4 regions of the Pseudomonas sp. TH08 genome follow, and region 4 is predicted to be linked to each of the others. Evidence: predicted binding sites of a transcription regulator. Region 4 holds the regulator's gene; each other region holds the start of a gene.
What was found. The regulator sigma-54, encoded in region 4, starts transcription at its own class of promoters, with help from an activator protein. The targets are predictions, from matches to a motif close to ANTGGCATNNANNTTGCTNT.

Region 1 (7,686 bases), on a different contig from region 4:
CCGCCGGCATGTCGCCGATTTCGTCGAGGAACAGTGTGCCGCCGTCAGCCTGCTCAAAGCGCCCGCGACGCAGGTTTGCTGCACCGGTGAACGCGCCTTTCTCATGGCCGAACAGCTCGGATTCCATCAGATCCTTGGGTATCGCCGCCATGTTCAGCGCGATGAACGGCGAAGCCGCGCGTGGGCTGTGGCGGTGCAGGGCGTGGGCGACCAGTTCTTTACCGGTGCCGGATTCGCCATTGATCAACACGGTGATGTTGGAGTGGCTCAAGCGGCCGATGGCGCGAAACACTTCCTGCATCGCCGGCGCTTCGCCGATGATTTCCGGGGTGCGGGTCAGCGCGGGCACCACTTCCAGGCCTTGCTGTTCTTGCGCGTGCTGATTGGCGCGCTTGACCAGCGACACCGCTTCATCAACGTCGAACGGCTTGGGCAGGTACTCAAACGCACCGCCCTGATAAGAGGCGACAGCGCTGTCCAGATCGGAATGAGCGGTCATGATGATGACCGGCAACCGTGGGTGCTGCTCGCGAATCCGCGCCAACAGATCCAGGCCACTGGCACCCGGCATGCGGATGTCGGAAATGATCACATCCGGCTGCTGACGGGCCAGGCGACTCATCACGCCATCCGCGCTGTCGAAGCTCTGCGTGGTCATGCCTTCCTGCTGCAAGGCCTTTTCCAGAACCCAACGGATAGAACGGTCGTCATCGACGATCCAGACGGTTTCACTACGGCTCATGTCGATGTGGCTCCTTGTTCCAGTGGCAGAAAGATCGAGAACGTGGTGTGGCCTGGATGGCTGTCACATTCGATCAGGCCCTGGTGCTGGCTGATGATGTTCTGGGTAATGGCCAGGCCCAGCCCGGTACCGTCCGGACGGCCGCTGACCATGGGAAAGAAAATGGTTTCCTGAAGTTCCGCGGGGATCCCCGGGCCGTTGTCGATGATCTCGATCTTGGTCACCAGACGATGGCGGATATGGCCGATGGTGAACTGGCGCATGGCGCGGGTGCGCAGGCTGATGCGGCCCAGGCGCAACTCGTTCTGGCTGCTGATCGCCTGCATCGCATTGCGCACGATGTTCAACACCGCCTGAATCATTTGCTCACGGTCGATCAGTACGTCGGGAATACTCGGGTCGTAATCGCGCACCAAGGTGATGCAGCCCTGGCTTTCCGCTTCGACCAAATGGCAGACGCGTTCGAGCACTTCGTGGACATTGCACATCGCCAGCGACGGCAGTTTGTTTGAACCGAGCATGCGATCGACCAGGTTGCGCAGACGGTCGGCCTCTTCAATGATCACGTTGGTGTAGTCGCGCAGGCTGTCTTCCGGCAGTTCGCGGGCCAGCAGCTGCGCCGCGCCACGGATGCCGCCGAGCGGGTTCTTGATCTCATGGGCGAGGCCGCGCACCAGCATCTTGCTGGTTTCCTGCTTGGAAATTTGCGCCTCTTCCTTGGTGATCCGCAGCAAGCGGTCGCGCGGGTGGACTTCCAGCAGAAGCATGGTCGCGCCGTTGCTGAGAATCGGCGTCACAGCGTAATCCACGGTCAGGGTCTGGCCAGTGAGGGCGGTGAGCATCGCTTCGCGTTTGGTGAACGGGTGCGCTTGTTCTACCGCTTGGCGCAGGGAGTTCAGCGCCTCGGTGGATTCGGTGAACAGCTCGCTGATGAACTGGCCATGGCTGCGCTGCCCGCTGATGGCGAGCAGCATCTCCGCCGCCGGGTTCATGTACTCAAGGCGCAATTCGGCGTCGAGCAGAATGGTGGCGGTGGTCAGGTTGTCGAGCAGCAAACGGTGGATTGCGTCGCTAATGGTCATCGGAGCCTCTTTTGGGGGCGGAGCGTGCGCAACAAGCAAGCGTCGGTGAACGGAAAATGCAAAAACCAAACCAAGGCTCCGAAAAGAAGCGTTCAACCCCTGAAACAGGCGTTTGACGCTCGTTTGCGTGGCGCTTGGCCAGCTCGAACGGGAAGTTTCGAACCAAAATGGGTTGGATTGTGAGTACGGTGCAGCCTGTTGCACCAATATAGTGCGCAAAGCTGAACGGCGTTAGAAGAAACGCAGGAAGGGATTTTTCGGTTCGGGCGGTTTGTCTTTAAGCGGGCATTCCGGGCGCACGCCGTAGTCCTCGGTCACGCAAGGTTTGACCTGGCGTTTCTGCGCCAGCGAGATGCGCAGCATGTGGAAAGGCTGGTTGGCGGTGCGCTCGACAGTGCGCCCTTCGGCGTCGAGGATTTCCACGGAAAGGTTGTGGCTGCCACGGTCGATATTGCTCAGCGGGAAGACTGGCGTCAGGCCGGGTTCACCAGTGGCCTGACCGTCCAGCAGCAACCGATAACGATGACCTTTTTGCAGACCCGGTTCGCTGGTAATGCTGACGATGATTTCGCCGGCGCTGCTGCGAATCGTTGCATCGGGCTCGGGCACCAGAATGCGCAGCATGTCGTAGTGGAACAGCGGTTGCTCCGGGGATTTTTTTGCCGTGGTGAGCGGCGCGGCGGCGGTTGGGTTTGCCGACATGCGATTGCTGGTGGCGATGGGCACACGCTTGGCATTGCCGTGTGGCTGGTCGGTGTAGACGCGATTGCCCTGCGCATCGACGTAGGTAAAGACCTCTGCCGAGGCTTGCAACGTCATCATGGCCAAAGCGGCGACCAGCCATGCGCGAATCATGGCTTGTGTACTCGCTGCACAGTGAAGGCCACGGGCGGGCTTTGCTGAACAATTGTTTGCCCGTCGATGACCTGGACGGCCAGTCGATGCTCACCCCGGTCAACATTCACCAACTGCAGGATTGGCACGTTGCTCGGCTGGCCATACGGTTCATCGTCGAGCACCAGCCGTAATTGATGCGGCGACTGCAGACGCGGTTTGATCAGCACATTGACGGTGAAGGTGCCGTTGTTGGCGCGCAAGGCTTCTTCAGTGGGCAGACCGGCGAGTTCCAGTACTTCATAAGCGCTCTGCGCAGGTTGGCGCTTGTCCGCATCGGAGGCCGGCAACGTGCTCGGCGCTTGCGGCTCGACCCGATTGAGCGGCGGCAACTCCACCGGCTGCGCCTTGACCCCGTCCGGCGAATGATCGCTGTACACCGTGTTGCCGTTGGCGTCGGTGTACTTGTAGATCTGCGCCGCGACGGGCAGGGCGATCACCAGCAGGATGTATGAAAAGGTGCGACCCATGAAATCGACCAGAAACGAAAGCGATGGGTTGCAGCATAGGTCAGGGGCGGCGGTAAGCCCAACTCGCTACATATCCAGAGATGTATTCAAGCACTGCAATTCCCACAGTGGATTTACGTCAAGTCATAAATTGCGGGCACAAAAAAGGCCTCCCGAAGGAGGCCTCTTTTTTGTCACGCCGCTGAGTGCGGCGCTACCGGATCAGCAGCTGTAGTACAGCTCATATTCCAGTGGGTGTACGAAGGTGCGAACCTTGATTTCTTCTTCGGATTTCAGCGCGATGTAAGCGTCGATGAAGTCGTCGGAGAACACGCCGCCCTTGGTCAGGAACGCGCGGCCCTTGTCCAGCTCTTCCAGGGCTTCTTTCAGGCTGCCGCAAACTTGTGGGATCTCTTTCGCCTCTTCAGGCGGCAGGTCGTACAGGTTTTTGTCAGCAGCGTCGCCTGGGTGGATCTTGTTCTGGATACCGTCCAGACCGGCCATCAGCAGAGCTGCGAAGGCCAGGTACGGGTTGGCAGCCGGATCCGGGAAGCGTGCTTCGATACGGCGGGCTTTCGGGCTCGACACGTAAGGAATACGGATCGAAGCGGAACGGTTGCGAGCCGAGTAGGCCAGCATTACCGGGGCTTCGAAGCCTGGCACCAGACGCTTGTAGGAGTTGGTCGCCGGGTTGGTGAAGCCGTTCAGGGCCTTACCGTGCTTGATGATGCCGCCGATGAAGTACAGAGCGGTATCGGACAGGCCGGCATAGCCTTCACCTGCGAAGGTGTTCTTGCCGTCTTTCCAGATCGACATGTGTACGTGCATGCCCGAACCGTTGTCGCCGTACAGTGGCTTCGGCATGAAGGTCGCGGTGCGGCCGTAGGCGTCAGCAACGTTGTGTACAACGTACTTGAGGGTTTGGGTTTCGTCGGCTTTCTTTACCAGGGTGTTGAACTTGACGCCGATTTCGTTCTGGCCGGCAGTTGCCACTTCGTGGTGGTGAACTTCGACGGTCAGGCCCATTTCTTCCAGTGCGTTGCACATGGAGGTACGGATTTCGTGGTCGTGGTCGAACGGCGGAACCGGGAAGTAGCCACCTTTGACGCCTGGACGGTGACCTTTGTTGCCGCCTTCGATGTCCTGGTCGGACATCCACGAACCTTGCTCGGAGTAGATCTTGAACATCGAGCCGGAGATGTCCGACTTGAATTTAACCGAGTCGAAGATGAAGAATTCTGGCTCTGGACCGGCGAACACAGTGTCACCGATACCGGTGGCTTTCAGGTGCTCTTCGGCGCGCTTGGCGATCGCACGTGGGTCGCGGTCGTAGCCTTGCATGCTCGAAGGTTCGATGATGTCGCACACCAGGATCAGGGTGGCGTCTTCGGTAAACGGGTCGAGAACGGCAGTGTCGTCGTCCGGCAGCAGGATCATGTCGGAGGCTTCGATGCCTTTCCAGCCAGCGATGGAGGAACCGTCGAACATTTTGCCGACTTCGAAGAAGTCGTCATCCAGCGCATCGCGAGCCGGCATGGTCACGTGGTGCTGAGTGCCTTTGGTGTCCGTGAAGCGCAGATCAATCCACTTGACGTCATGATCTTTGATGAGTTGAACCGACTTCGACATAGTGTCCTCCGGGTGGCTTCGGGCTTGGTAGTGGATAGCCCTTGGAATTTTGGTGATGCCGGCGCAGATACTCTGCCAAGGCAACCTGCCTCACAAGGGAGCAAATTGCATGCCAGTGCCCCAGCATGGGTTTTTTGCCCCAAATTCACGCTTATTAAGGTGCAAAGTGCGTGAATACGGAAAATCTCGCCCCTTAATGTAGCGTCATTGTCTAAAAACGACCTCTTTTGGTGCGTGCAAAACCTTCTGCACATTAACTGGTTAAACCTTGAGCAATTTCCGCTATAATCCGCGCCCCCCTTTTTCGGCTGGCCGTTCGCGCGCTGTTTTCATGAAACTAATCGTAAAAGTCTTCCCCGAGATCACCATCAAAAGCCGACCTGTCCGGACGAAATTCATCCGCCAGTTGGCCAAGAACATCCGCACCGTGCTCCGTGACCTGGACCCGGCCGTGGTGGTGAACGGTGTGTGGGACAATCTCGAGCTGGAAACCCGCGTTACCGACCCCAAAGCCTTGAAAGAGATGGGTGAGCGCCTGACCTGCATGCCGGGCATCGCGCACTTTCTGCAGATCGACGAGTACCCGCTGGGCGACTTCGACGACATCACCGAAAAGTGCAAGCAGCACTACGGTGATGCGCTGGCCGGGAAGATTTTCTCGGTGCGCTGCAAGCGTGCCGGCAAGCACGCGTTCAGTTCGATGGACGTCGAAAAATACGTCGGCAGCAAGCTGCGCCGTGAGTGTGGCGCTGCCGGAATCGACCTCAAAGCGCCGCAAATCGAAGTGCGTATCGAAGTTCGCGACAAACGGTTGTTTGTCATCCACAGTCAGCACAACGGCATCGGCGGCTATCCGCTGGGTGCGTTGGAGCAGACGCTGGTATTGATGTCCGGCGGCTTTGACTCGACCGTTGCGGCCTACCAGATCATCCGTCGCGGCCTGATGACGCACTTCTGCTTCTTCAATCTGGGCGGTCGTGCCCATGAATTGGGCGTGATGGAAGTCGCGCATTTCATCTGGAAGAAGTACGGCAGCTCGCAACGCGTGCTATTTGTCAGTGTTCCGTTCGAAGAAGTGTTGGGCGAAATTCTCGGCAAAGTCGATAACAGTCATATGGGCGTCGTATTGAAGCGTATGATGTTGCGCGCTGCGTCCAACATCGCCGACCGCTTGCAAATCGAGGCGCTGGTCACTGGCGAAGCGATCTCCCAGGTGTCGAGCCAGACGCTGCCGAACCTGTCGGTGATCGACTGCGTGACTGACAAACTGGTCCTGCGGCCGCTGATAGTCGCGCACAAGCAGGACATCATCGATACGGCCAACGAGATCGGCACCGCCGATTTCGCCCGGCACATGCCGGAGTACTGCGGTGTTATCTCGGTCAATCCGAAGACCGCCGCCAAACGCGGGCGCGTTGAACACGAAGAGAAAGAATTCGACATGGCGGTGCTCGAGCGAGCGCTCGAAAACGCCAAACTGGTGCCGATCGATCGGGTGATCGACGAATTGGGCCAGGACGTACAGATTGAAGAAGTCAGCGAAGCACTGGCCGGCCAGATCGTGATCGACATCCGTCACCCGGATGCCGCCGAGGATGAGCCGCTGGAACTCGCTGGCGTAGAAGTACAGACGATGCCGTTCTACGCAGTGAACGCTCGTTTCAAGGAGCTGGATCCGACTCGCCAGTACCTGCTGTATTGCGACAAAGGCGTGATGAGTCGCCTGCATGCTCACCATTTGCTCAGTGAGGGGCATGCCAATGTGCGCGTTTATCGACCGAGCTAAGTGCCCGGGGCTGTTTGCCTGTGGCCTGCGTCACCGGCCCCCCGACACCGCCGTCAAGCTGTAACGGCCATGCCGGACACTACTGCTAATCGCTGCCAAGACTTGTCAGCAAACCGAATCCTCTGATCGAGATACACAAGTGATCGAAAATCTACGCAACATCGCCATCATTGCCCACGTTGACCATGGTAAAACCACCCTGGTAGACAAACTCCTGCGTCAATCCGGCACTCTGGAGCGCAACGAGCTCAACGACGAGCGCGTGATGGACTCCAACGACCAGGAAAAAGAGCGCGGTATTACCATTCTGGCGAAAAACACCGCCATCAACTGGAACGGCTACCACATCAACATCGTGGACACCCCGGGCCACGCCGACTTCGGCGGCGAAGTTGAACGCGTAATGTCGATGGTTGACTCCGTTCTGCTGCTGGTTGACGCTCAAGACGGCCCTATGCCGCAAACCCGTTTCGTGACCAAGAAGGCTTTCGAAGCCGGCCTGCGTCCGATCGTGGTAATCAACAAGGTTGACCGTCCAGGCGCGCGTCCGGACTGGGTTCTGGACCAGATCTTCGACCTGTTCGACAACCTCGGTGCTACCGAAGAACAACTGGACTTCCAGGTTGTTTACGCCTCGGCCCTGAACGGCATTGCCGGTCTGGATCACACCGCCATGGCTGAAGACATGACCCCGCTGTACCAAGCGGTAGTCGACCATGTTCCGCCTCCGGCCGTTGACCGTGATGGCGCGTTCCAGATGCAGATCTCCGCTCTGGACTACAACAGCTTCCTGGGTGTTATCGGCGTTGGCCGTATCGCTCGTGGTCGCGTCAAGCCGAACACTCCGGTTGTGGCGATCGGTGCCGACGGCAAGCGCCGTAACGGCCGTATCCTGAAGCTGATGGGTCACCACGGTCTGCACCGCGTTGACGTTGAAGAAGCTGCAGCAGGCGATATCGTTTGCATCAGCGGTATGGACTCGCTGTTCATCTCCGACACCCTGTGCCACCCGGACACTGTCGAGGCGATGAAGCCTCTGACCGTTGACGAGCCAACCGTTTCGATGACCTTCCAGGTAAACGACTCGCCTTTCTGCGGTAAAGA
Region 2 (7,686 bases), on a different contig from region 4:
TTACTTCAAGTTTGCCCTGTGCGCGGAAGATATCGGCATCGCCAAACCGGATGCGCGACTGTTTCACGAAGCGTTGCAACGCGGTGGCGCCACCGCCGAAACCGCCGTGCACATTGGCGATCATCCGGGTGATGACATTGCCGGCGCCCAGCAGGCCGGGTTGCGCGCGATCTGGTTCAACCCGGGGGGCAAAGTCTGGGAAGCCGAGCGTTTGCCGGATGCCGAAATCCGCAGCCTGAGCGACTTGCCAGCAGTGCTCGCACGCTGGAATGCCAGGGCCTGACACAATCCCTGTGGAAACCATGTGGCGAGGGGATTTATCCCCGATGGGCTGCGAAGCAGCCCCAAATGCAGCGCATCGTGCTTTCCTGACAATCCGCGCAAGCTGACTTTACGACTGCTTCGCAGCCGATCGGGGATAAATCCCCTCGCCACACAAGCCTCTCTTACAGGGCGTCCCTGTTATTTCACCCATGAAAAAGCCCGCAGCGACGGCGGGCTTTTTCAGCAAGCAAGCGGCACGCCTCAGATAGGGCGGCTACCGTACTTGTTGTCCGGCTTCTTGGGCGGATCGGCGACCACATTGGCCTCCACTTCCTGCACTTTTCCGCCGCGCGACAAGAACTCTTCCATGGCCTTGGCCAGGGCGTCGCGTTCCTTGTTCTTGGCTTCAATGCTCGGCAACTCGTCTACCGACACCGCAGCCTTGGCTTTGCCTTTGGCAGCCGGGGCCGGCGTATCGTCGCCGCCATCGTCATCAGCAACGTCTTCCGCTGCCGCTTCCAGGCCTTCCTCGGCCTCGTCTTCGTCGCCTACTTCGAGGTCGTCGTTTTCCAGATCATCGTCGCTCATGTTCTACCTCATGACTTGCGAAAAGCAGATTAGTTATAGACCAGCTTTGGCAACTGTCGAAAGTCGCCGTTAAAAAATCGTTAACCGCTGCTGACCAGCGGTTATGCCCCTTCACCGTGCAAGGTGGCGAGGACTTTTCGGGCACCGCCATGATCACGGTGCTCGCCCAGATAAACGCCCTGCCAGGTGCCCAGTGCCAAACGACCTGCCGAAACCGGCAGACTGATCTGGCAACCCAGCACGCTGGCCTTGAAGTGCGCCGGGAGGTCGTCCAGGCCTTCGTCGTTATGCTCATAGCCATCTGTTCCTTGTGGGATCAGACGATTGAAAAATCGTTCGAAGTCGCGACGGACCGCCGGATCGGCGTTCTCGTTGATGGTCAACGACGCCGAGGTATGCTGCAGCCACAAATGCAACAGACCGACCCGGCACTCCCTGAGTTCAGGCAGGCCGTTGATCAACTCGTCCGTTACCAGATGAAAGCCCCGGGGCCGTGCCCGCAGGGTAATCAGAGTCTGTTGCCACATACAGTTCTCCGCACGTTCGGGGCGCATTCTAGCGCGCTCTGGGAAAAAACAAAGGCCCTAATATTCGCTCAATGATGTAAGCCATTGGCCGGTGAAAAACCGCCGTCGTAAACACGACTAAAGGCGTACGAAAAATCCTTTCAGCTTGTCCTTCAATGACAAATCCCGGACAAAAAAATGCCCGGCGAACCGGGCAATTTTTTTCAGTGCGCGTACTTACAGGTTGTAGCCGCGTTCGTTGTGTTGTGCCAGATCGAGGCCAACCGACTCTTCTTCCTCGGTCACACGCAGACCCATCACGGCGTCCAGCACCTTGAGGATGATGAAGGTGACGATCGCGGTGTAGATCACCGTGAAGCCGACACCTTTGCACTGAATCCATACTTGAGCGGCGATGTCGGTCACGGTGCCGAAGCCACCCAGCGACGGAGCAGCGAACACACCGGTGAGAACCGCGCCGAGAATACCGCCGATACCGTGTACGCCAAACGCGTCCAGGGAGTCGTCATATCCGAGTTTGCGTTTCAGGGTGGTAGCGCAGAAGAAGCACACCACGCCCGCCGCCAGACCGATCACCAGTGCGCCCATCGGGCCCACGGTGCCGGCAGCCGGAGTGATTGCAACCAGACCGGCCACCACACCCGAGGCGATGCCCAGTGCGCTAGGTTTGCCGTGAGTGATCCACTCGGCAAACATCCAGCCCAGCGCCGCCGCGGCGGTAGCAATCTGAGTAACCAGCATCGCCATGCCGGCAGTGCCGTTGGCCGCCGCAGCGGAACCGGCGTTGAAGCCAAACCAGCCAACCCACAGCATCGCCGCGCCCATCAGGGTGTAACCCAGATTGTGCGGAGCCATCGGCGTGGTCGGGAAGCCTTTGCGCTTACCCAGTACCAGGCAGCAAATCAGACCGGCCACACCGGCGTTGATGTGCACCACGGTGCCGCCCGCGAAGTCGAGCACACCCCAGTCCCACAGCAGGCCACCGTTACCGGACCAGACCATGTGCGCAATCGGCGCGTAAACGAGGGTGAACCAGATGCCCATGAAGATCAGCATCGCGGAGAATTTCATCCGCTCGGCGAACGCACCGACGATCAGCGCCGGAGTGATGATCGCGAAGGTCATCTGGAAGGTGACGAACACCGCCTCAGGGAACAACGCAGCAGGCCCGGTCAGGCTGGCTGGCGTGATGCCCGCGAGGAACGCCTTGCCGAAGCCGCCGACAAAGGAGTTGAAGTTGACGACGCCCTGCTCCATGCCGGTGGTGTCGAACGCGATGCTGTAGCCATAAATGACCCACAGGACGCTGATCAGACCGGTAATGGCGAAGCACTGCATCATCACGGAAAGAATGTTTTTCGAGCGAACCATGCCGCCGTAGAACAGCGCCAGGCCCGGGATGGTCATGAACAGCACGAGTGCCGTCGAGGTGAGCATCCAGGCAGTGTCGCCGGAGTTGAGGACTGGGGCCGCCACTTCGTCTGCCGCCATTGCAAGGCTGGGCATTACGATGGACAACAGGGCTCCTAGCCCTGCGAATTTACGCAGAGTCATATTGTTTTCTCCTGGGGCGTTGGGGTTTGTGGCGGCTTTTAAATCGCGTCGGTATCGGTTTCGCCGGTACGGATGCGAATCGCCTGTTCCAGATTGACCACGAAGATCTTGCCGTCACCGATCTTGCCGGTGTTGGCCGCCTTGGTTATCGCCTCGATAACCCGATCCAGATCCTTGTCGTCGATGGCCACGTCGATTTTCACCTTGGGCAGAAAATCGACCACATATTCCGCGCCGCGATACAGCTCGGTGTGACCCTTCTGCCGGCCGAAGCCTTTGACTTCAGTAACGGTAATGCCCTGCACGCCGATTTCGGACAGCGACTCGCGCACGTCGTCCAACTTGAACGGCTTGATGATGGCAGTGACTAGCTTCATGAAACTCTCTCCCGAATTGGTGGACTTGCCCCAGGAAAACAAACCCGACTCAAGTCTAAGCGCAGTGCCTGGCTTTGTAACGCATCGTCGGCCTTACCTGCCCGACTGACGCCAGCTAACCGCTGCTGACGAAACTCCCCGCTTCGTCTGCCGCACTGCATTCGTCACAGCGACTGCATCAGTGCATGGGTCGAAGGTGACTAAGCAGAAACCTTGCCATCTCGCCAAAAACCTGTGATTTCAATCCATTGGCCACTGTCGCTGGCACTGCCGCGCAAAAGCCTTGACGGATACGCACAACAACGGTGCATCGCCGTCCGTCCGCCTGCGCGAAAAGCGTGCATCGCGGCCGTTGCAAATGACTATAGACACTGCGTGATACACTACCGGCCATTGTTTCCAGGACATCCACCATGCTCGCGCCCAAAGACTTCCTCGACGCCCTGAGCGGCACCGCCTCCCGCCTGTTCAACGGCGAAACGCCGCTGCCGAAAGCCGAAATCGAAAGCCAGTTCAAGATTCTGCTGCAGAGTGCGTTCAGCAAACTGGATCTGGTCAGCCGTGAAGAATTTGATAGTCAGATGGTTGTTCTGGCCCGCACTCGCGCTCGCCTCGAAAGCCTCGAAGCCAAAGTCGCCGAGATGGAAGCCAAGCTGACACCGCCCGCTGAATAATCCGCGCCCCCTGTAGGAGCTGCCGAAGGCTGCGATCTTTTGATCTCCAGCCCTTCAACCATCCCGGCAACGTCCTACAACCTGCACCATCGCCGTCCGATTGCGCCGAAAAGCCCAGGTTTTTAAGCTCATCCGATGCTGAATGTTCAGCACTGGGTTTGGCGACCTGGACAGCTTAAGGCGCACGACAACCATGATGGCGGCTACATTTACCGCCACATCGTTTCATGGCGGTTGTGCGTGGGAGACCTTCGGGTCTGCCGGGTTCCTTTTGCTCCGGTTCGCCAACCCGCGTACAACTGCCACCCAATCGTTTGGCGACGATCAGAGGCAGTTTTCTTCATTCGAATTCGAGAACTGCACCATGGAAGAAACCTATTTAAAGCCTTACATCTTCACCCGCCACAAACTCCCCCTCCACGCCCTCCTCATCCAGAACCAACCCTGGTTCTGCGCCCGAGACCTGAGTCGCCTGCTACACATTTATCTCAACGAACGCATGCTGCGAAAACTCGACCCCGACCAATACCAAACCCGCAAAACCTTGATCCACAACCAGATCGAAAACACCCTGCTGATCAGCGAATCCGGCATCTACGCCCTCCTCGTCTACCACTACTGCCCCGAATACCGAGCCCTGCGCGAATGGCTCACCCACCAAGTCATCCCCACCCTGCGCGACGCCCAACGTCCCAGCACAAGCGAACGTCCACACCTGAGCCTGCTCAGTTGGCCGGACATGACGTTGAGTTTGTTGCACTGGAATAATCAGCCGTGGATACGGTTGCAGGATGTGCCACACATGGTGACGGAGCGAGAACAGGTAAACCGTACGGCTGTGAACTCATGGTGGAGAAAGGCTCTGCAATTGATCTGAATTTTTGCGCTGCAACCTCACCAAAGGTCATTTCAGTGATGCCACTGAAATGACCTTTTTTATGTCTTCATTTTCTCCAGCCCCCTACTCCGAAATCCCCCTCTCACAGAAGTAACGTCCTACAAAACGCGTCCCCCACGTCTGATTTCGCTGCCCCCTCTCTGCTGGCTATCTTCTGCGACCAGATCCAAACAGATGAAAACAATGAGAAGAAAAGGCAAAGCAACGGATCTTCGTAACCAGACATTCAGATCAAACTCGCGAAAGATCGCCCACAAATTCTTTCTCAAGAACATTGCCCCGAGAATCCCGAATATTGATGCAGCAGCGGTCAAGTTTGAGCCAATTACCCCAGCAGCGATAACGCAATACTTTCTCTGGGAGGGGCCAACAATTTTCCCTTGGAATGACGTTGCAGACTGGAAAAGTAAAGATGCGAAAGGTCTGGATTTGGCGATATGGTACAAACAGATTCTTTGCGGCATGTGCTATGCGACCCCGCGCGCAAGCTCTATCTGCTTAAAGATTATTCTGTTGGAAGGGCATCCGGACAGTGCGCACCCGCTTCGCGGCAGGATCGCGCCGATTGCTCTGCTTGTCGCAGATCACTATGCGCGAGCGCTAGGATGCAAAGAAATCGAGATTCAGGATCCTGATCCGAATGTTGTTTTTTACTACCGAAAACTGGGGTTCGAATTCGACCACACCAACCGGCTTGTCATTTCTGTGGACGGTCAATAACATCGAAATCAACAACCCAATCGCACGAGGTGCGTATGAGCCCAAAAAAGCGAAAGGCAAAGCTTCTTCAGATTGTTGAACTACATCTCGAAGCACTCCGGTTGGCTGGGGATATGTCAGCCAACCAACGGCGATTTATTGAAGTTGCTGTTACATGTGGGCCAGCGCTTGAGCCAAGCGGCCCGCTGGCCGGTAGAAGATCCTGAGTCAGAAATAAAAAAGGCGTCCGATGGACGCCTTTTAAGTATTTTTTGAGGAGTAGTCGCAGCGATTCTTTAGCTCCGGGCCTTACGGCCTTGGGTTCAGAATCCGACAGGCTAGCCCGTCGTCACTACTTCAGAGAAACCAGCTTTCTCTGCTGCCAAAAATGCGGGGGAGCTTTTACTGGTGCCCAGTCCCGACGAATGCGCAGTTGCAGTCCTCGAACGGGATGATCCGTCAGTACCGCTCAGGAGTCAAAGCTCATTTACGATCGAGAGCAGCGTAAAACCCTCATCCATGCCGACATCAAGTATTGCCTCTCCGCCCCCTCACATCCTGAACTGGCCATCTCCAACGTCCTTCACTAACGCAAGCACAGTCCTACGAGGACCGTCCCCTACGTCTGATTACGTAAGCATCAATGCCTTCGATATCGTCTGCATATTGATCCCGACAGAACAAGACGATGCGAAGAAAAGGCAAAGGTACCGAGCTTCGAAATCAGACACTCAAATCTGAATCGCGCAAACTCGCACATCAAGCAATGTCCATGGACCCAGGAGCCCTGGCGGCTGGAGTTGATGCTCTATCACTCAGGATCGATCCGATTACTCCAGTAGCAATCAACGCATTCCACCAGTGGACCGGCCCCGCTGGGTATCCTTGGGACGCTGTTTTGGACTGGAAGACCAAAGATGCAAAAGGGCTGGACTTGGCGTTGTGGTACGAAGAAGAACTGTGCGGACTGTGCTACGCAACACCGCGAAGAAGCACGATCTGCATGAAAATCGTCCTTTTGCAGGGACACACCTGCAAGACGAATACCTTGCGGGGCTGGATCGCTCCGATGGCATTGCTGACAACAGAGTTCTACGCCCGGAAGCTGGGGTGCACGCAAATCGAAGTACAAGAGCCAGACTCAGGCGCCATCCCTTACTATCAAACGCTGGGATTTTATTTTGATACAACCGGTCGCCTTGTCTTTCCATTGGACGACCAATAAGATCGAATCAAGCATCCCGGCACGTGAGGTGTTTATGAAGCAGAAGAAGCAGAAAACCCAACCGGCACGGGTGTCCAAACCGGGTACCGAGGCACTCGGATTGCCGGACAGAGTTTCAGCCAGTCAGCGGCATTTTCTGAAAGTGGCCGCGACCTATGGCAAGGAAATGGAGCCCGATGGTTGGCTCGCCGGTGGTGGAACCTGAGTACCGCCAAAATAACCGCCTGACAGGCGGTTTTTTTATGCCTGAGGATTAGTGCCTCCGGCAACATCCAGTGAAAGTTCGCCCTTAAAACTGTCCGACCAACTCCCTCTCCCCAGACTACCCTTCAAAAACCCGCAGGAAGCGGCCCCCGATTCAGCTCAAGGAACGACCATGTCCCTCTCCATCGTCCACAGCCGCGCCCAGATTGGCGTGGATGCTCCCGCTGTCACCGTCGAAGTCCATTTGGCCAACGGTCTGCCGTCGTTGACCATGGTCGGGCTGCCCGAGGCGGCGGTGAAGGAGAGCAAGGATCGGGTGCGCAGCGCGATCATCAATTCCGGGCTGCAGTTTCCGGCGCGGCGGATCACTTTGAATCTGGCGCCGGCGGATCTGCCCAAGGATGGCGGGAGGTTTGATCTGGCGATTGCTCTGGGGATTCTGTCGGCGAGTGTGCAGGTGCCGTGTCTGACGCTCGATGATGTGGAATGTCTGGGTGAGTTGGCGTTGTCCGGCGCGGTACGAGCGGTGCGTGGCGTGTTGCCGGCAGCATTGGCGGCGCGCAAGGCGGGTCGGGCGCTGGTAGTGCCGCGGGCGAATGCCGAGGAGGCGTGTCTGGCTTCGGGGTTGAAGGTCTTTGCGGTGGATCATTTGCTGGAGGCAGTGGCGCATTTCAAT
Region 3 (7,686 bases), on a different contig from region 4:
GCTTGACGCTGTGCAAAGCGCCATCAGCCTTGCCTTTGCCACGGGGCGTGCGTAACGCGTCGAAAATCAAAGCTTGGGTCATGACGTCCTCGAACCTGTGCGGTGAGTGATTTCTTGTGCTCTCACTCTTGCCCTGAGCTGTCACGGATTCAATGACCACAGCGCTCAATGCGGTTGACGCACGCGCTCAGACGGACGGTCGTCGCCCATCAGGTGAACCGGTTCAGGTCAGCGAGTTGTCTAGCAAGCGGGCGGCAAAGAAGCTGGCAATACGCCTCATGCCTTTTTAATCGCTACTGGTAGCAACTCCATATGAAATGGATCTAAGCCAAGCGTGACGCGGGCCCTAAGGTAGTACATGTACGTCAGAGTCGTCGGGTTTTGCCGAGGCAGGCGTTCTTTAACAGGAAGTGCAGCGTTTGCCGTCATGGATATGCAGGCAGACATCAGGAAATAACAATAAAGGCGGTTCAGCCATGTTCAAACAACCGAAAGTCCGTCAAGCAGGGCTCATTCTTTTCGCCACGACGCTGTTGTTGATTTTGCCGAATCTGACCAAGGTCATCGGCTGACTCAAGCGGCAGGTGCTGTCATCGCCACTGAAAATGTGACTGGCCCGCTACCCGGGCCAGCGTGGCTGTGCCAACCTTTGCGCACTTCCACGACATGGACGACGATCATTTGAAAGTGCTCATTGTGTTCGGGGCTTTGCTGTTGAGCATGCCCTTGTCTGCCGCACAGCTGGATCTTCAGCTTGGCGCCAACAGTCGCACCTGGCAGACCGAGGAATTGCTCAAGCATCCTCAAGTGCAAACCCTGACGATCAAAAACGACGTGTCCTACAAGAAGAACATGACCTATCGCGTTGTGCCTGTGGCCGCATTGTTGACCGGAATCAAACCTGAAGATCATCTGCAAGCGGTGGCACTGGACGGGTTTGCCGCTGAGCTGGCCGCGGCGCCCTTGCTCAGCACCCAAGGCGCGCGTGCATGGCTGGCGATTGAAGACCCGGCCCAGCCGTGGCCACCGCTGTCAGCCGGCAAACACAGTGCCGGGCCGTTCTATCTGGTGTGGACTGACCCGCAGGCTGGCAACATCAGCCCTGAACAATGGCCGTTCGAAGTGGCGAGCATCAAGCGCATGGCACCGGTGGCCGAGCGCTTCCCTGCCCTGTTGCCTGATCCAGCGTTAAAGGCCGATGACCCGGTGAATCTGGGTTTCGCGTTGTTTCAGAAGAATTGCCTGGCGTGCCATCGATTGAACGGTGCGGGGGATGCGCAGTTTGGGCCCGATTTGAATATTCCGTATAACCCGACCGAGTATTTCGGCACGGATTTCCTCAAGCGCTACATTCGTGATCCGCAGAGTTTGCGTCAGTGGCCGCAGGCGAAGATGCCGGGGTTTTCGGCGGATGTGTTGCCGGAGGGGGATTTGCAGATGTTGATTGGCTACTTGCAGCACATGGCTGGGCGCAAGGTTAGGCCCTGAACCCATCCCCTTGTGGGAGTGAGCCTTCTCGCGATTGCGGTGGAACAGTCAGTATTGTTGTATCTGACATACCGCTATCGCGAGCAGGCTCACTCCTACAGGGGCTACGTGTGAGCCCGTTATTGCTGCTGCACGGAGATGATCGGCGCAGGGGTCGGCGAGACGAACACTTTTGCGTGCATCTGTTCACAGCCACCGCCCCGGCGCATGCCGCGTACCGGGCAGGCATCCAGGTAATCCAGACCCACCGCCAGTTTCAAATGTCGTTCCGGTCGGGCCAGTTCATTGGTCACGTCGAAGCTGTACCAGGCGTCATCCAGCCACGCTTCTGCCCAGGCATGGCTGGCCAGATGTTCGCAATCTTCGCTGTACAGATAGCCCGACACATAGCGTGACGGAATGCCGAGGCTGCGCGCGCAGGCCAGAAACGCATGGGTGTGATCCTGGCAGACACCCGCGCGCCCGGCGAACGCCTCGGCAGCGCTGGTATCGACTTCGGTCGAGCCCGGCGTATACGTCATGTGCTGATTCAAACCGTGCATCAAATCGATCAGCGCCGTGCGATCACGCCGTTGTTTGCAGGATTTTGCCGCAAACGCACGCAAGGCTTCATCTGCCTCGGTCAACCGGGTAAAACGCAGAAACGGCAGCGCTGACTGGCTTTCATGCTCGGCTTCACGCAGTTCGTCGATATCGACCTGACCACGGGCGCCAATGATGATCGCTTCGTGCGGCTCGTCCATGGTCAGCACATGCAGGATGTTGCCGAACGGATCGAGTTGCGCACGCACCGGGCGTGGCAGGTCGAGTTGCCAGCTCAATACGTGCTGGCGTTCGCTGTCGTGGGGTGTCAGTCGCAGGTACTGGATGCTCGCCCGCACCTTATCTTCGTAGTGATAGGTGGTCTCGTGGCTTATGGAAAGTCTCATGCAGCCTCCAGGTAGGAACTGTGAATAGCGTTACCCAACTGGCGCACCAGCGGGATGAACTCGGTCAGCCAGGCATGCAGGCCTTCCTCGAGAATTTCGTTGATGCCGGTGTAACGCAGGCGCGCGTCCATCTCGGCTGCCAGGCGTTGCGCCGGTCGGCCATTGGCGCCGGGCAATTGCGCAAGTATCTGGTCTATCTCTTCGGTGCACGCCCTTAACGAACGCGGGACATCGGCACGCAACAGCAACAGCTCGGCGACATGCCGGGCGCCGGGGGCGTCGCGGTAGATTTCGGTGTAGGCCTCGAACGACGACAGCGCGCGCAGTAATGCACTCCATTGATAGTAGGCGTGAGCCGTGCCGTCGCTGACCGCCTCGGCTTGATCGCCGGCCATCTCGTAACGAGCATCGAGCAGCCGCAGCGTGTTGTCCGCGCGCTCGATAAAGGTGCCGAGACGAATAAAACGAAACGCATCGTTACGCATGATCGTGCCGTAAGACGCGCCACGAAACAGGTGCGAACGCTCCTTGATCCACTCGCAGAAACGGCTCATGCCGTAGCGACTGAGGCCCTGCTCAGCGATCCCGCGAATCTCCAGCCACGTTGCGTTGATGTTCTCCCACATGTCTGCGGTGATGCGTCCGCGTACGGCATGAGCACTGGCCCGCGCCGCGCCGAGGCAGCTGTAGATGCTCGCCGGGTTGGCCGCATCAAGGGCGAAAAAGTGCAGCAACCGTTCGGCGTGCAGCGCGCCGTGACGCTCCAGGTAATCATCGAGGGTGCCGGTGATCAGCAACGGCATGGCCAATTCGTGCAGACCGTCGCCGCGACCGTCCTGCGGCATCAGCGACAGCGAATAACTGACGTCGAGCATCCGGGCGAGGTTTTCCGCCCGCTCCAGGTAACGCGACATCCAATACAGATCCGAGGCAGTTCTACTTAACATGGCAAGCTTCCTTCAATCCTCGACCACCCAGGTGTCCTTGGTTCCGCCGCCCTGGGAGGAATTCACCACCAGAGAGCCTTCGCGCAGCGCGACGCGGGTCAAACCGCCGGGCACCACGCGGGTTTCGCGACCGGACAAGACAAACGGGCGCAAGTCGATATGACGCGGCGCGATGCCGTTTTCGACAAAGGTCGGACAGGTCGACAGCGACAATGTCGGCTGCGCGATGTAGGCGTGGGGTTTGGCCTTGATCCGTTCGCGGAAGGCGTCGATTTCCGCCTTCGTCGACGCCGGCCCCACCAACATCCCGTAACCCCCGGAGCCTTGGGTTTCCTTGACCACCAGATCTGGAAGATTGGCCAGCACATGGGAAAGTTCAGACGGGTTACGGCATTGCCAGGTCGGCACGTTCTTAAGGATCGGCTCTTCGTCGAGGTAGAAACGGATCATGTCGGTGACAAATGGATACACCGATTTGTCATCTGCTACTCCGGTGCCGATGGCATTGGCCAGCACTACATTGCCCGAACGATAAGAAGACAGCAGCCCCGGCACGCCGAGCATTGAATCCGGATTGAATGCCAGCGGATCGAGGAACGCGTCGTCGAGCCGACGGTAGATCACGTCCACCGCTTTCGGACCGTCAGTGGTACGCATGAAGACTTTGTCGTCGCGCACAAACAGATCGGCGCCCTCGACCAGCTCCACGCCCATTTCCCGAGCTAGAAACGCATGCTCGAAGAACGCACTGTTGAAGCGCCCAGGCGTTAGCACCACCACACTGGGGTCATCAATCGGGCTGGAGCTTTTCAGGGTGTCGAGCAACAGGTTCGGATAGTGGTCGATCGGTGCGATGCGTTGCGCGGCGAACAGCTCCGGGAACAGGCGCATCATCATCTTGCGGTCTTCGAGCATGTAGCTGACGCCGCTCGGCGTGCGCAGGTTGTCTTCGAGCACGTAATAAGTGCCGTCGCCATCACGCACCAGATCGACGCCAGAGATGTGCGAATAGATATCACGGTGCAGGTCGAGCCCCTGCATCGCCAACTGATATTGCTCGTTGGCCAGCACCTGTTCGGCAGGAATGATCCCGGCCTTGATGATGCGCTGGTCGTGATAAAGGTCGGCGAGGAACATGTTCAACGCCTTGACCCGCTGGATGCAGCCGCGCTCGACGATCCGCCATTCGCTGGCAGGGATGCTGCGCGGAATGGTGTCGAAAGGAATCAGGCGCTCTGTGCCCTGCTCGTCCCCGTAGAGCGTGAAGGTAATCCCGGCACGATGGAACAGCAGATCGGCTTCACGTCGCCGTTGGGCCAAAAGCTCGTCTGGCGTGTCGGCCAGCCATCGGGCGAACTCCCGATAATGCGGGCGAACCTGGCCGCCGGCATCGTACATCTCATCAAAATAGGTGCGGATCATGCCGTACTCCTTGTCACCCGGACCTACAGGCCTTCGCAAGGCCCGTGCCATCGGCATAAACGCTTTGATTTCAATCGGTTGGATATTCACGCCACAGGCACCGCACCATTCCTGTGCGGCAAATGCCCCAACCTGAATGCCCCCGCTTCATTGCGACGCACTGCATCGCCTATCACCAGCATAGTCAGAGTTGATTTCACTGCCCGGCGCTGCTTGCGGATAATCCGCGCATTCGCTGCAAAACTTCCCTGCGCACAGCGCCGCGAAGTCGCCAGCTCAACTGACCTGGACTGCCCCCGCAGCCCGCCCCGCCGTAACCCTGACCGGTTTCCTCTCCTTATCGGTCTTCCCTTTAGCCACCCTCTCCGGTGGCTTTTTTTTTGCCCGTTTGAAATATTTTGAAAGTAAAAGCAAAAGATCGCAGCCTCCGGCAACTCCTACATAATCTGTGTAGGAGCTGCCGAAGGCTGCGATCTTCTGATCTTTAAAAATGGCAACGGCCAACCCAGAGGTTAGCCGTTGGTAATCAAATAACCTGAAATCAGTTCAAACGGTGGCGATTACGCACCTCCTGCTTGACGCCCCAGCCCTCGATGATGCCACCCAGCGGTTCGACCACGGCGGAGAAGCCCTGCTCGAAATCGCCAATATCGTCATAGGTCGCGTACATCACTTTGCTCAATTCCAGCGACCACGCGCCGTCATCCCGCGCGCTGACCTGTGCATTGATGGATTCACCGCGAAACTTGCCTGCCGCCCTGCGCGCCCGCTCCTCGTCCGGGAAAATGGCGTAGAACTCGATGGGATGGAATCGGGAAAAATCGAAACCGCCTTCTTTCATGCGGCGCAGAACATTGCTGCTGATGTCTTCTTGATAGGCTGTGCTCATGAATCGTCCCCCTCGCATAGATGGATAGACTTTCCGAATCCCGCCCCGGGCCTTTGGCCAAAGTACTACGGCAACGTGGTTGCACGCGGGAACAAGCATGTAGCTGACAAGACCAGACCTTAGCGATCCGTTCGCTGATCTCGCTTGCAGAGTAGCCCCAAGTTAGAGCTGCTGCCAAGGCCTGGTGTTAAAGGTGACAGGAAGAATGTCAGATGGGAGTGATGCTGCGGATTTCAATGCTGTTCTGGGTTTTCAGGCTTTTCACGCCAGCATCGGCAGTGCGCCCTTCCAGATCGTTCAGGTCCAGTTCGGCGGCAACGGGCAGGAGCCGTGCCTTGATCAATCGAGCGGCCTCATCGTCACTGGGGCATTCCGCGCGCTCGAACACCTCATCGACAATTTCACCATGATCGTCCACGAAAGTGACTTTCCACTTTTGCATCGGTGCCTCCTCGATCAAACCCGCAAATGGGCTTACACCTAAATCGACTGGTACGCCGAAAGTTGGTTCAAAAGGATTACAGCGCACGAACATGAAAAAAACGACATCTTGGGTACAGGCAGCAAAGTGGGGAGCGTGCTTTTGTGGCGAGGGGATTTATCCCCGTTCGGCTGCGCAGCAGTCGTGAAAATCAGCAACCGCGGTGTATCAGGAAGACCGTGGATGCTGATTTTGGGGACGCTGCGCATCCTAACGGGGATAAATCCCCTCGCCACAATAGCTCCCTCAATGGGGAGCTCGCGGTGGGATCAGTCGTTGCTTGGCTTGTTGATCGCTTGCAGCACGTACTGTGGCAAAGCAAATGCGCCGATGTGGATTTCCGGGTTGTAGTAGCGCGTGACAATGCCGCTGCCAATGAAGCGCTGTTGCAGCACTTCACGGCTCAGTTTGCGGTAAGCCGGGTTGGTCGAGCCCCAGGCGAAGGTCATCGAGCCGCCGATGTAGGTCGGCACGGCTGCCTGGTAGAAGTGCCAGTCCGGGAACAGGCTGCGCAGACGACCGGCGGTGGTTTTGACTTCGTCGATCTGCATGAACGGCGTGCCGTTCTGGGTCACGAGAATGCCGCCTTCGTTCAGGCAACGGTGGCACGCCTGGTAGAAGTTCTCCGAGAACAGCACTTCGCCCGGGCCGATCGGATCGGTCGAGTCGGAGATGATCACGTCGAATTTTTCGGTGGTAGTGGCGACGAAACGCATGCCGTCGTCGATCACCAGGTTCAGGCGCGGATCGTCGTAGGCGCCCTTGGAGTGGTTCGGCAGAAACTCTTTGCACATATCGACGACGGTGCCATCGATCTCGACCATGGTGATGTGCTCGACACTGCCGTGCTTGGCGACTTCACGCAGCATGCCGCCGTCGCCACCACCGATGATCAGCACGCGCTTGGCGGCCCCGTGGGCGAGGATCGGCACATGGGTGAGCATTTCGTGGTAGATGAATTCGTCGGCTTCGGTGGTCTGGATCACGCCATCCAGCGCCATCACCCGGCCCATGCGCGGGTTTTGAAAGATCACCAGATGCTGGTGTTCGGTGCGCACTTCGTGCAGCAGTTTTTCCATGCGAAAACGCTGGCCGTAGCCTTCGTAGAGGGTTTCCAGGTACTCGCTGGTTTTGGTGACGGTCATGGTGAAATGCTCCGATGAATGCGCGGGCGCCAATCGTGGGGACGATTGCCCGGGAAAGGCGCGCATTCTACGTTGCCGAAGATGACAGGTCGAACCTCACTTCATCGGCAAACCCCATTCCCCTGTAGGAGCAAGGCTTGCCCGCGAAGGCGTTGTGGCAGTCGACATCATTGGCAACTGACACAACGCCTTCGCAGGCAAGCCCTGCTCCTACAAAGAGCGGCGTCAGATTCGGACGTTACCGCGTGGCCCGGCGATCGCCCAGATGATCAGGCCCAGCACCGGCAGGAGGATGATCAGCAGCACCCAGACGATTTTCATCCCGGTGGTTGCGCCGCTTTTCAGTACGTTGATGATGGCCCAGATGTCGAGGGCAAGGATGATC
Region 4 (7,686 bases):
GATCATCACTCAGGGTTCGATGAAGGTGACCGGTAATACCGTGACCATCACCCGCACCCCGGCAGGTGATATCGACGTGGTGACCTCGGTGGGCAACCTGGCTTACTTCGAGCAGTTGCAAACGGCTGGCGATACCAAACCGGTTCAAGGCTGGGGTGTCACCATCCAGTACCATGCCGCGCAAAACCGCGTCGTGCTGATCGACAAGGCCAAAGTTGTCGACAAGGACAACAACGTGACCCAAGGCGAGAAAATCGTCTACGACACGGTGAAAAAACTGGCCAGCGCTGGCCGCGCTACCGGCAGCAAAGTCACCGAAGCGCGTCCGCGCATTGACATGGTGATTCAGCCGAAGCCGAAAAACGACCAGAAAAAGGCCCCGTAATGGCAACTCTGAAAGCTCAGCATCTGGCCAAGGCGTATAAAAGTCGTCAGGTCGTGCGTGATGTCAGCCTGTCCATCGACAGCGGTCAGATCGTCGGTCTGCTGGGCCCTAACGGCGCCGGCAAGACCACCTGCTTCTACATGATCGTTGGCCTGGTCCAGGCTGATCAGGGTCGCGTACTGATCGATGATCTGGACGTCAGCCACCAGCCAATGCACGGCCGCGCCAAGGCCGGCATCGGCTATCTGCCGCAAGAAGCGTCGATCTTCCGCAAACTGTCGGTAGCCGACAACATCATGGCCATCCTCGAAACCCGTCAGGAGCTCGACAAGGCCGGCCGTCGCAAGGAACTGGAAAGCCTGCTGCAGGAATTCCACATCACACACATCCGCGACAACCTCGGCATGAGCCTGTCCGGTGGTGAGCGCCGCCGTGTGGAAATCGCCCGCGCGCTGGCCACTGCACCGAAATTCATCCTGCTCGACGAACCGTTCGCCGGTGTCGATCCGATCTCGGTCGGCGACATCAAGCAGATCATCCACCATCTCAAGGCCAAGGGCATCGGTGTACTGATCACCGACCACAACGTGCGCGAGACACTGGATATCTGCGAAACCGCTTACATCGTCAACGACGGCCAACTGATCGCCGAAGGTGACGCCGAGACCATCCTCGCCAACGATCTGGTCAAGGAAGTGTATCTGGGTCACGAGTTCCGCCTCTAAGCGCGACAGTGCCCGGTGCGCCGCCGGGGCGCTGTATCGGTTCAAGCGCAATTTAATACGCTTTAATTGTTACAGCGCTCTAGGCAAACACTTCAGTTTCAGGCATATAATTTGCTTAAGTTTGGCGCTTCGGCGCCCTGTAGTGGATGGCGCATAGCGCCGGCGAATAAGGTGTTAAGCCCCTGCCATGAAACCATCGCTAGTCTTGAGAATGGGCCAGCAGCTGACGATGACACCGCAGCTGCAACAGGCCATCCGCCTGCTCCAATTGTCGACCCTGGATCTGCAACAGGAAATCCAGGAGGCTCTGGAATCCAATCCGATGCTCGAACGCCAGGAAGAAGGCGAAGACTTCGACAACTCCGATCCTCTGGCCGACAACACCGAACAGAAGCCCAACACTGAGATCCAGGAACCCTCCTATCAGGAAACCGCACCGACGGTGGACAACCTTGAGGACGGCGACTGGAGCGAGCGCATCCCCAACGAACTGCCGGTCGACACCGCCTGGGAAGACGTCTACCAGACCAGCGCCAGCAGCCTGCCCAGCAGCGACGATGACGAGTGGGACTTCACCACCCGCACCTCCGCCGGCGAAAGCCTGCAAAGCCATCTGCTCTGGCAACTGAACCTCGCACCGATGTCCGACACAGATCGCCTGATCGCCGTGACCCTGATCGATTGCATCAACAATCAGGGCTATCTGGACGAAACTCTCGAAGAGATCCTCGAAGCGTTCGATCCGGAACTGGACATCGAGCTGGACGAAATCGAAGCCGTGCTGCACCGCATCCAGCAATTCGAACCGGCCGGCATCGGCGCGCGCAATCTCAGCGAATGCCTGTTGTTGCAATTGCGCCAACTCTCGGCCAAGACTCCTTGGCTGGCGGAAGCCAAACGCCTGGTCAGCGATTACATCGACTTGCTGGGCAGCCGCGATTACAGCCAGTTGATGCGCCGCATGAAACTCAAGGAAGACGAACTGCGCCAGGTCATCGAACTGGTGCAAAGTCTCAATCCGCGTCCGGGCTCGCAGATCGAATCCACCGAAGCCGAGTACGTCGTCCCTGACGTTATCGTGCGCAAGGACAACGAGCGCTGGCTGGTCGAGCTGAATCAGGAATCGGTGCCACGCCTGCGGGTCAACGCGCAGTACGCCGGTTTTGTCCGCCGCGCCGACACCAGCGCCGACAACACCTTCATGCGCAATCAGTTGCAGGAAGCTCGCTGGTTCATCAAGAGCCTGCAAAGCCGCAACGAAACCCTGATGAAAGTAGCCACCCAGATCGTCGAGCATCAGCGCGGTTTTCTGGAGTACGGCGACGAAGCCATGAAGCCGCTGGTTCTGCACGACATCGCTGAAGCGGTGGGCATGCATGAATCGACGATCTCCCGGGTGACCACGCAGAAATTCATGCATACCCCGCGCGGTATTTATGAACTGAAATACTTTTTCTCCAGCCACGTCAGCACCTCCGAAGGCGGTGAATGCTCGTCCACGGCGATCCGCGCGATCATCAAAAAACTGGTTGCGGCGGAAAATCAGAAAAAGCCGTTGAGTGACAGCAAGATCGCTGGTTTACTGGAGGCACAAGGCATTCAGGTGGCTCGCCGCACCGTCGCCAAGTACCGCGAATCCTTAGGGATCGCGCCTTCGAGCGAACGCAAGCGGTTGATGTAAGCCACGTTACAGCGTTCCAGTGGCAGGCTATCCAGCCTGCCGCTTTATGCACTGGCAACGAAGGAGAAGCTGTATGCAAGTCAACATCAGTGGACACCAACTGGAAGTGACCCAACCTCTGCGTTCCTACATCGAGGAAAAACTCCAACGACTGGAACGACATTTCGACAAGATCACCAACGTGCAAGTCACGATGTGCGTCGAAAAGCTGAAGCAGAAAATCGAAGCCACCTTGCATATACCCGGCAGCGAAGTGGTCGCCAATGCGGAAGATACCGATATGTACGCGGCGATCGACTCACTGACCGACAAGCTGGACCGTCAACTCAAAAAGCATAAGGAAAAGACCCAGAGCCTGCTCCAGGGCGCCACCGGTCGATAACCCCCCACTCCATGATCCGACTTGAAAGTATCCTGACCCCCGGCCGTTCCCTCGTGAACGTGCCGGGCGGCAGTAAAAAGAAAGCCCTCGAACAAATTGCCAACCTGATCGCCCGCGAAGTGCCGGATCTGGAGATGCAAGATGTCTTCGAGGCCCTGATCGCCCGTGAAAAACTCGGTTCCACCGGTTTTGGCAACGGCATCGCCATTCCTCACTGCCGCCTCAAGGGTTGCCAGTCGCCTATCAGCGCCTTGATGCACCTTGAAGCGCCGATCGATTTCGACGCCATCGACGGCGCGCCGGTTGACCTGCTGTTCGTATTGCTGGTCCCGGAAGCCGCCACCGATGCGCACCTGGAGTTGCTGCGTCAGATCGCCAGCATGCTCGATCGCAAGGACGTACGCGATAAACTGCGCAGCGCTGCGAGCAACGAAGCCTTGTACCAGGTCGTACTGGACGAGCAAAACGGGCAGTAATCATGCGCTTGATCATTGTCAGCGGCCGTTCCGGCTCGGGTAAAAGTACCGCCCTGGATGTCCTTGAGGACAACGGCTATTACTGCATCGACAACCTGCCCGCCGGCTTGCTGCCGGAATTGGCCGAACGTGCCCTGATCCACACTGAGCTGGCGCAACCGCTGGTGGCCGTGTCGATTGATGCGCGCAACCTGCCAAGCCATCTGACACGGTTTCCCGAGCTGCTTGAAGATGTCCGCAGCAAACACATCCAGTGCGATGTCCTGTATCTGGATGCTGATGAAGAAACCCTGCTCAAGCGTTTTTCCGAGACTCGCCGTCGCCACCCGCTGAGCAACGCCAACCGCTCGCTGGCCGAAGCGATTCAAGATGAAACAGCCCTGCTCGGCCCCATCGCCGACCTCGCCGATCTGAAGATCAACACCACCAGTCTGAACCTGTACCAGTTGCGCGATACCATCAAGCTGCGGCTGCTGAATCAGCCTGAGCCCGGCACGGCGTTTCTGGTCGAGTCATTCGGCTTCAAACGCGGCATGCCGGTGGACGCGGATCTGGTGTTCGACGTGCGCTGCCTGCCCAACCCTTACTGGAAGCCGGAACTGCGAGCGCAATCGGGGCTTGATGCGCCAGTGGCCGACTATCTGGCGGCGCAGCCGGAGGTCGAAGAAATGTTCCAGGACATCTTCACCTACCTGCACAAGTGGCTACCACGCTTTGCGGCGAGCAACCGTGCTTACGTCACCATCGCCATTGGCTGCACCGGCGGGCACCACCGCTCCGTCTACCTGACCGAACGCTTGGGTCAGGCCCTGCAGAAAACCCTGAAGAACGTCCAGGTTCGCCACCGCGACCTCACTTAAAGGATTCACACCGCGATGCCTGCTCTGGAAATCGAAATCATCAATAAACTGGGTTTGCATGCCCGCGCGTCGGCCAAGTTTGTTGGCGTTGCCGGGCAGTTTCCGGATTGCACAATCAGAGTGGGCCGTACGCCGGAGACCACGGTCGACGGTAAAAGCATCATGGCGATGATGATGCTCGCCGCTGGCAAGGGCACGAAAATTTATCTGAGCACTGAAGGTGAGCAGGCTGACGAAGCCTTGCAGGCATTGGTGAATCTGATCAACGACTATTTTGGCGAAGGCGGCTGATCGCCTGTGGCGAGGAGCTTGCTCCCGCTCGGCTGCGTAGCAGTCGTCAATGCGGTGCAACTGGCAGATGGCTAATGGGGCCGCTTCGTAGCCCAGCGGGAGCAAGCTCCCTCGCCACAATTCAACTCAACCCAACGCGGTATCCATCACCATCATCAGACAAAACCCGATCAACAGCCCAAGACTGGCTAATTTGTCATGACCATTGCGTCGCGACTCCGGGATGACTTCGTGGGTCACCACCAGCAACATCGCCCCCGCCGCCAACGCCAGACCCAATGGCAACAACACCTGCGCCAGGCTGACCAGCCATGCACACAACAGCGCAAACACCGGCTCGACCAAGCCTGATGCCGCCCCGATCAGGAACGCCTTGACCCGCGACATTCCCGCCCCGGCCAACACCAGCGCAATCACCAGACCTTCCGGCACATCCTGCAGGGCAATGCCCATCGCCAGACTGTCCGCGTCGGGCATGCCGCCGCCGGCAGAAACGCCGACAGCCATGCCTTCAGGGATGTTATGGGCAATGATGGCGAACACAAATAACCAGATCCGCGGCGGAATAACCGGGTGCTCGAGCGTACCGACAAGCATTTCCGGCGAGGCGCCCGACAGCTTGCGGTCAACCAGATAGAGACCGAATGCCCCCAGCATGATGCCGAAGCAGATCAGGCCACTGGAACCCCACGCCGTCAGACCCAGGCTTTCGGCGGCGGCGATACCCGGTACGATCAGCGAAAACGCGGTCGCTGCCAGCATCACCCCGGCACCAAAGCCCAACAAGGTATCGCTGAGTGCTTGCGGCATGCGCCGAATGACCAGCACCGGCACAGCGCCGAGCGCCGTGCCGAGGGCGCAGATCGCCCCGCCTTGCAACGCCCGCGACAGTCTCGGCTCCAGATCCAGCCATTGTAGTCCGTGAGCGACCAGCAAGGTCATACCCGCCAACAGCAGCAGCGATCCCACTGCGTAACGAAACATACGCCCACTTCCGATCGCCAGTGTTTCAGTGCCCATAGTCAGCCTTGGATTGTTTTTATAGGAGACTTAAACCAGTGCGGCCTGATAGCGCGCAGCCACTTCAGGCCAATTGATCACGTTGTAAAAAGCGTTGATGTATTCCGGGCGACGGTTCTGGTAGCGCAGGTAATAGGCGTGCTCCCAGACGTCGAGGCCGAGAATCGGCGTATTGCCATTCATCAATGGGCTGTCCTGATTACCGCTGCTTTCCACGATCAGTTTTTTCTCCGGGGTCACGCTGAGCCACGCCCAACCGCTGCCGAAACGGGTCAGTGCGGCTTTGGTGAAGGCTTCCTTGAAGCTCTCGAGACCGCCCAGATGTTCGTCGATGGCCTTGGCCAGCGCGCCGTCCGGTTTACCGCCGCCGTTGGGCACCATGACTTCCCAGAACAGCGAATGGTTGGCGTGACCACCGCCCTGATTGATCACCGCTGCACGAAGTTTTTCCGGCAGTTGCTGAACGCTGGCGACGAGTTTTTCCACCGGCCACTCGGCGTACTCAGTGCCTTCTACCGCCGCGTTGAGGTTATTGATGTAGGTCTGGTGATGCTTGGTGTAGTGGATCTCCATGGTCTGCGCATCGATGTGCGGTTCGAGGGCGTCGTAGGCGTAAGGCAAGGCAGGCAGGGTAAAAGCCATTTCAATGGACTCCATGGTGATGTGGGGCAGGCGCGCGGCGCGCATTGCCGGTATCCGGGTGCAACAGGCGCTGGGTGCGCGGGTATTCGCCGTGCTCGCTGATGAAATTCAGCAGTTCGACGTAAGTTTTGCTGCTCTGGCGCAGCGCCGCTTCACGCAGTGCCGGGCGCAGGCGCTCGTCCTGCATGGTCTGCAACAGCCGTTGGTGGATGGCACAGAGGTACTCGGCGCTTTCCTCCGGCTGATTCAGGCGCAGGTGCAAGTCGGCCAGGTTATGGTGGGAGATGACGCAGGCCGCCACCGCTTCGTCGGCATCCGCCCAGCGTTCGTACAGCACTTGTGCCAGGGCCAGGGCTTGCAAGTAAGCCTCGCGGGCGTCGATCAGTTCGCCCAGCATGAAGCAGCGATTGGCCCGTTCGATCGTGCGTTTCCAGTGCTCCATGGTGAGCCTCCAAAGCGGTTGCGGTGCTTACACGCCGCCGGCGGTGAGTTTCTCGGGATTGAGCAACTCTTCCAGTTGGCTGCGCGACAGATCGGTGTGTTCCAGGGCAACGTCGATCACTGCACGACCTTCCTTGTAGGCCTGCTTGGCGATTTCCGCGGCTTTCTGGTAGCCGATGATCGGGTTGAGCGCGGTGACCAGAATCGGGTTGCGCGACAACGCTTCTTTCAAGCGCGATTCGTTGACCTTGAAGCTGGCGATGGCTTTGTCACCGAGCAGGCGGCTGGAGTTGGCCAGCAGTTCGATGCTGCTCAGCAGGTTCTGCGCAATGATCGGCAGCATTACGTTCAACTCGAAATTGCCCGACTGCCCGGCGATGGTGATCACCGAATCGTTGCCGATCACTTGCGCGGCGACCATGGCGGTGGCTTCCGGAATCACCGGATTGACTTTGCCCGGCATGATTGACGAACCCGGTTGCAAAGCTTGCAGTTCGATTTCGCCGAGGCCCGCGAGCGGCCCGGAGTTCATCCAGCGCAGGTCATTGGCGATTTTCATCAGCGACACGGCGATCGCTTTGAGTTGCCCGGAGGCGGCGACGGCAGTGTCCTGCGAGCCAATCAGCGCAAACAGGTCCTTGCCCGGGGTGAATTGCACGTCGGTCAGTTGGCTTAGTTGACGGCTGAAACGTGCGGCAAACTCAGGATGTGCGTTGATCCCGGTGCCGACCGCTGTGCCGCCCTGCGCCAGCGATTGCAGACTTGGCAGCAGATCCTGCAGAT

Region 1: the regulator sigma-54 is predicted to act here: its motif matches at 4,894-4,913, upstream of glnA (type I glutamate--ammonia ligase).
Region 2: the regulator sigma-54 is predicted to act here: its motif matches at 3,512-3,531, upstream of glnK (P-II family nitrogen regulator).
Region 3: the regulator sigma-54 is predicted to act here: its motif matches at 4,819-4,838, upstream of JFT91_RS26420 (circularly permuted type 2 ATP-grasp protein).

What each region holds. Positions count from the first base shown of each region.
Region 1 covers NZ_JAEKEE010000001.1:1,656,483-1,664,168, forward strand. Annotated here, with positions in the region: gene ntrC (nitrogen regulation protein NR(I)) at 1-742, opposite strand, end outside; gene glnL (nitrogen regulation protein NR(II)) at 739-1,824, opposite strand; gene JFT91_RS07740 (DUF4124 domain-containing protein) at 2,056-2,679, opposite strand; gene JFT91_RS07745 (DUF4124 domain-containing protein) at 2,676-3,188, opposite strand; gene glnA (type I glutamate--ammonia ligase) at 3,390-4,796, opposite strand; gene thiI (tRNA uracil 4-sulfurtransferase ThiI) at 5,128-6,582, shown strand; gene typA (translational GTPase TypA) at 6,722-7,686, shown strand, end outside.
Region 2 covers NZ_JAEKEE010000001.1:1,002,316-1,010,001, forward strand. Annotated here, with positions in the region: gene JFT91_RS04795 (HAD family hydrolase) at 1-283, shown strand, start outside; gene sutA (dormancy-specific transcriptional regulator SutA) at 526-852, opposite strand; gene JFT91_RS04805 (secondary thiamine-phosphate synthase enzyme YjbQ) at 954-1,379, opposite strand; gene JFT91_RS04810 (ammonium transporter) at 1,596-2,933, opposite strand; gene glnK (P-II family nitrogen regulator) at 2,972-3,310, opposite strand; gene JFT91_RS04820 (accessory factor UbiK family protein) at 3,724-3,984, shown strand; gene JFT91_RS04825 (BRO-N domain-containing protein) at 4,349-4,861, shown strand; gene JFT91_RS04830 (N-acetyltransferase) at 5,057-5,602, shown strand; gene JFT91_RS04835 (N-acetyltransferase) at 6,270-6,806, shown strand; gene JFT91_RS04840 (hypothetical protein) at 6,841-7,011, shown strand; gene JFT91_RS04845 (YifB family Mg chelatase-like AAA ATPase) at 7,183-7,686, shown strand, end outside.
Region 3 covers NZ_JAEKEE010000006.1:19,974-27,659, forward strand. Annotated here, with positions in the region: gene JFT91_RS26400 (acetyl-CoA C-acetyltransferase) at 1-82, opposite strand, end outside; gene JFT91_RS26405 (c-type cytochrome) at 667-1,488, shown strand; gene JFT91_RS26410 (transglutaminase family protein) at 1,608-2,417, opposite strand; gene JFT91_RS26415 (alpha-E domain-containing protein) at 2,414-3,364, opposite strand; gene JFT91_RS26420 (circularly permuted type 2 ATP-grasp protein) at 3,377-4,786, opposite strand; gene JFT91_RS26425 (ribonuclease E inhibitor RraB) at 5,328-5,675, opposite strand; gene JFT91_RS26430 (hypothetical protein) at 5,884-6,117, opposite strand; gene speE (polyamine aminopropyltransferase) at 6,426-7,301, opposite strand; gene JFT91_RS26440 (PLDc N-terminal domain-containing protein) at 7,527-7,686, opposite strand, start outside.
Region 4 covers NZ_JAEKEE010000005.1:216,600-224,285, reverse strand. Annotated here, with positions in the region: gene lptA (lipopolysaccharide transport periplasmic protein LptA) at 1-385, shown strand, start outside; gene lptB (LPS export ABC transporter ATP-binding protein) at 385-1,110, shown strand; gene JFT91_RS24450 (RNA polymerase factor sigma-54) at 1,298-2,791, shown strand; gene hpf (ribosome hibernation-promoting factor, HPF/YfiA family) at 2,865-3,173, shown strand; gene ptsN (PTS IIA-like nitrogen regulatory protein PtsN) at 3,185-3,649, shown strand; gene rapZ (RNase adapter RapZ) at 3,652-4,509, shown strand; gene JFT91_RS24430 (HPr family phosphocarrier protein) at 4,525-4,800, shown strand; gene JFT91_RS24425 (ZIP family metal transporter) at 4,927-5,820, opposite strand; gene JFT91_RS24420 (superoxide dismutase) at 5,851-6,462, opposite strand; gene JFT91_RS24415 (DUF2753 family protein) at 6,464-6,904, opposite strand; gene JFT91_RS24410 (class II fumarate hydratase) at 6,932-7,686, opposite strand, start outside.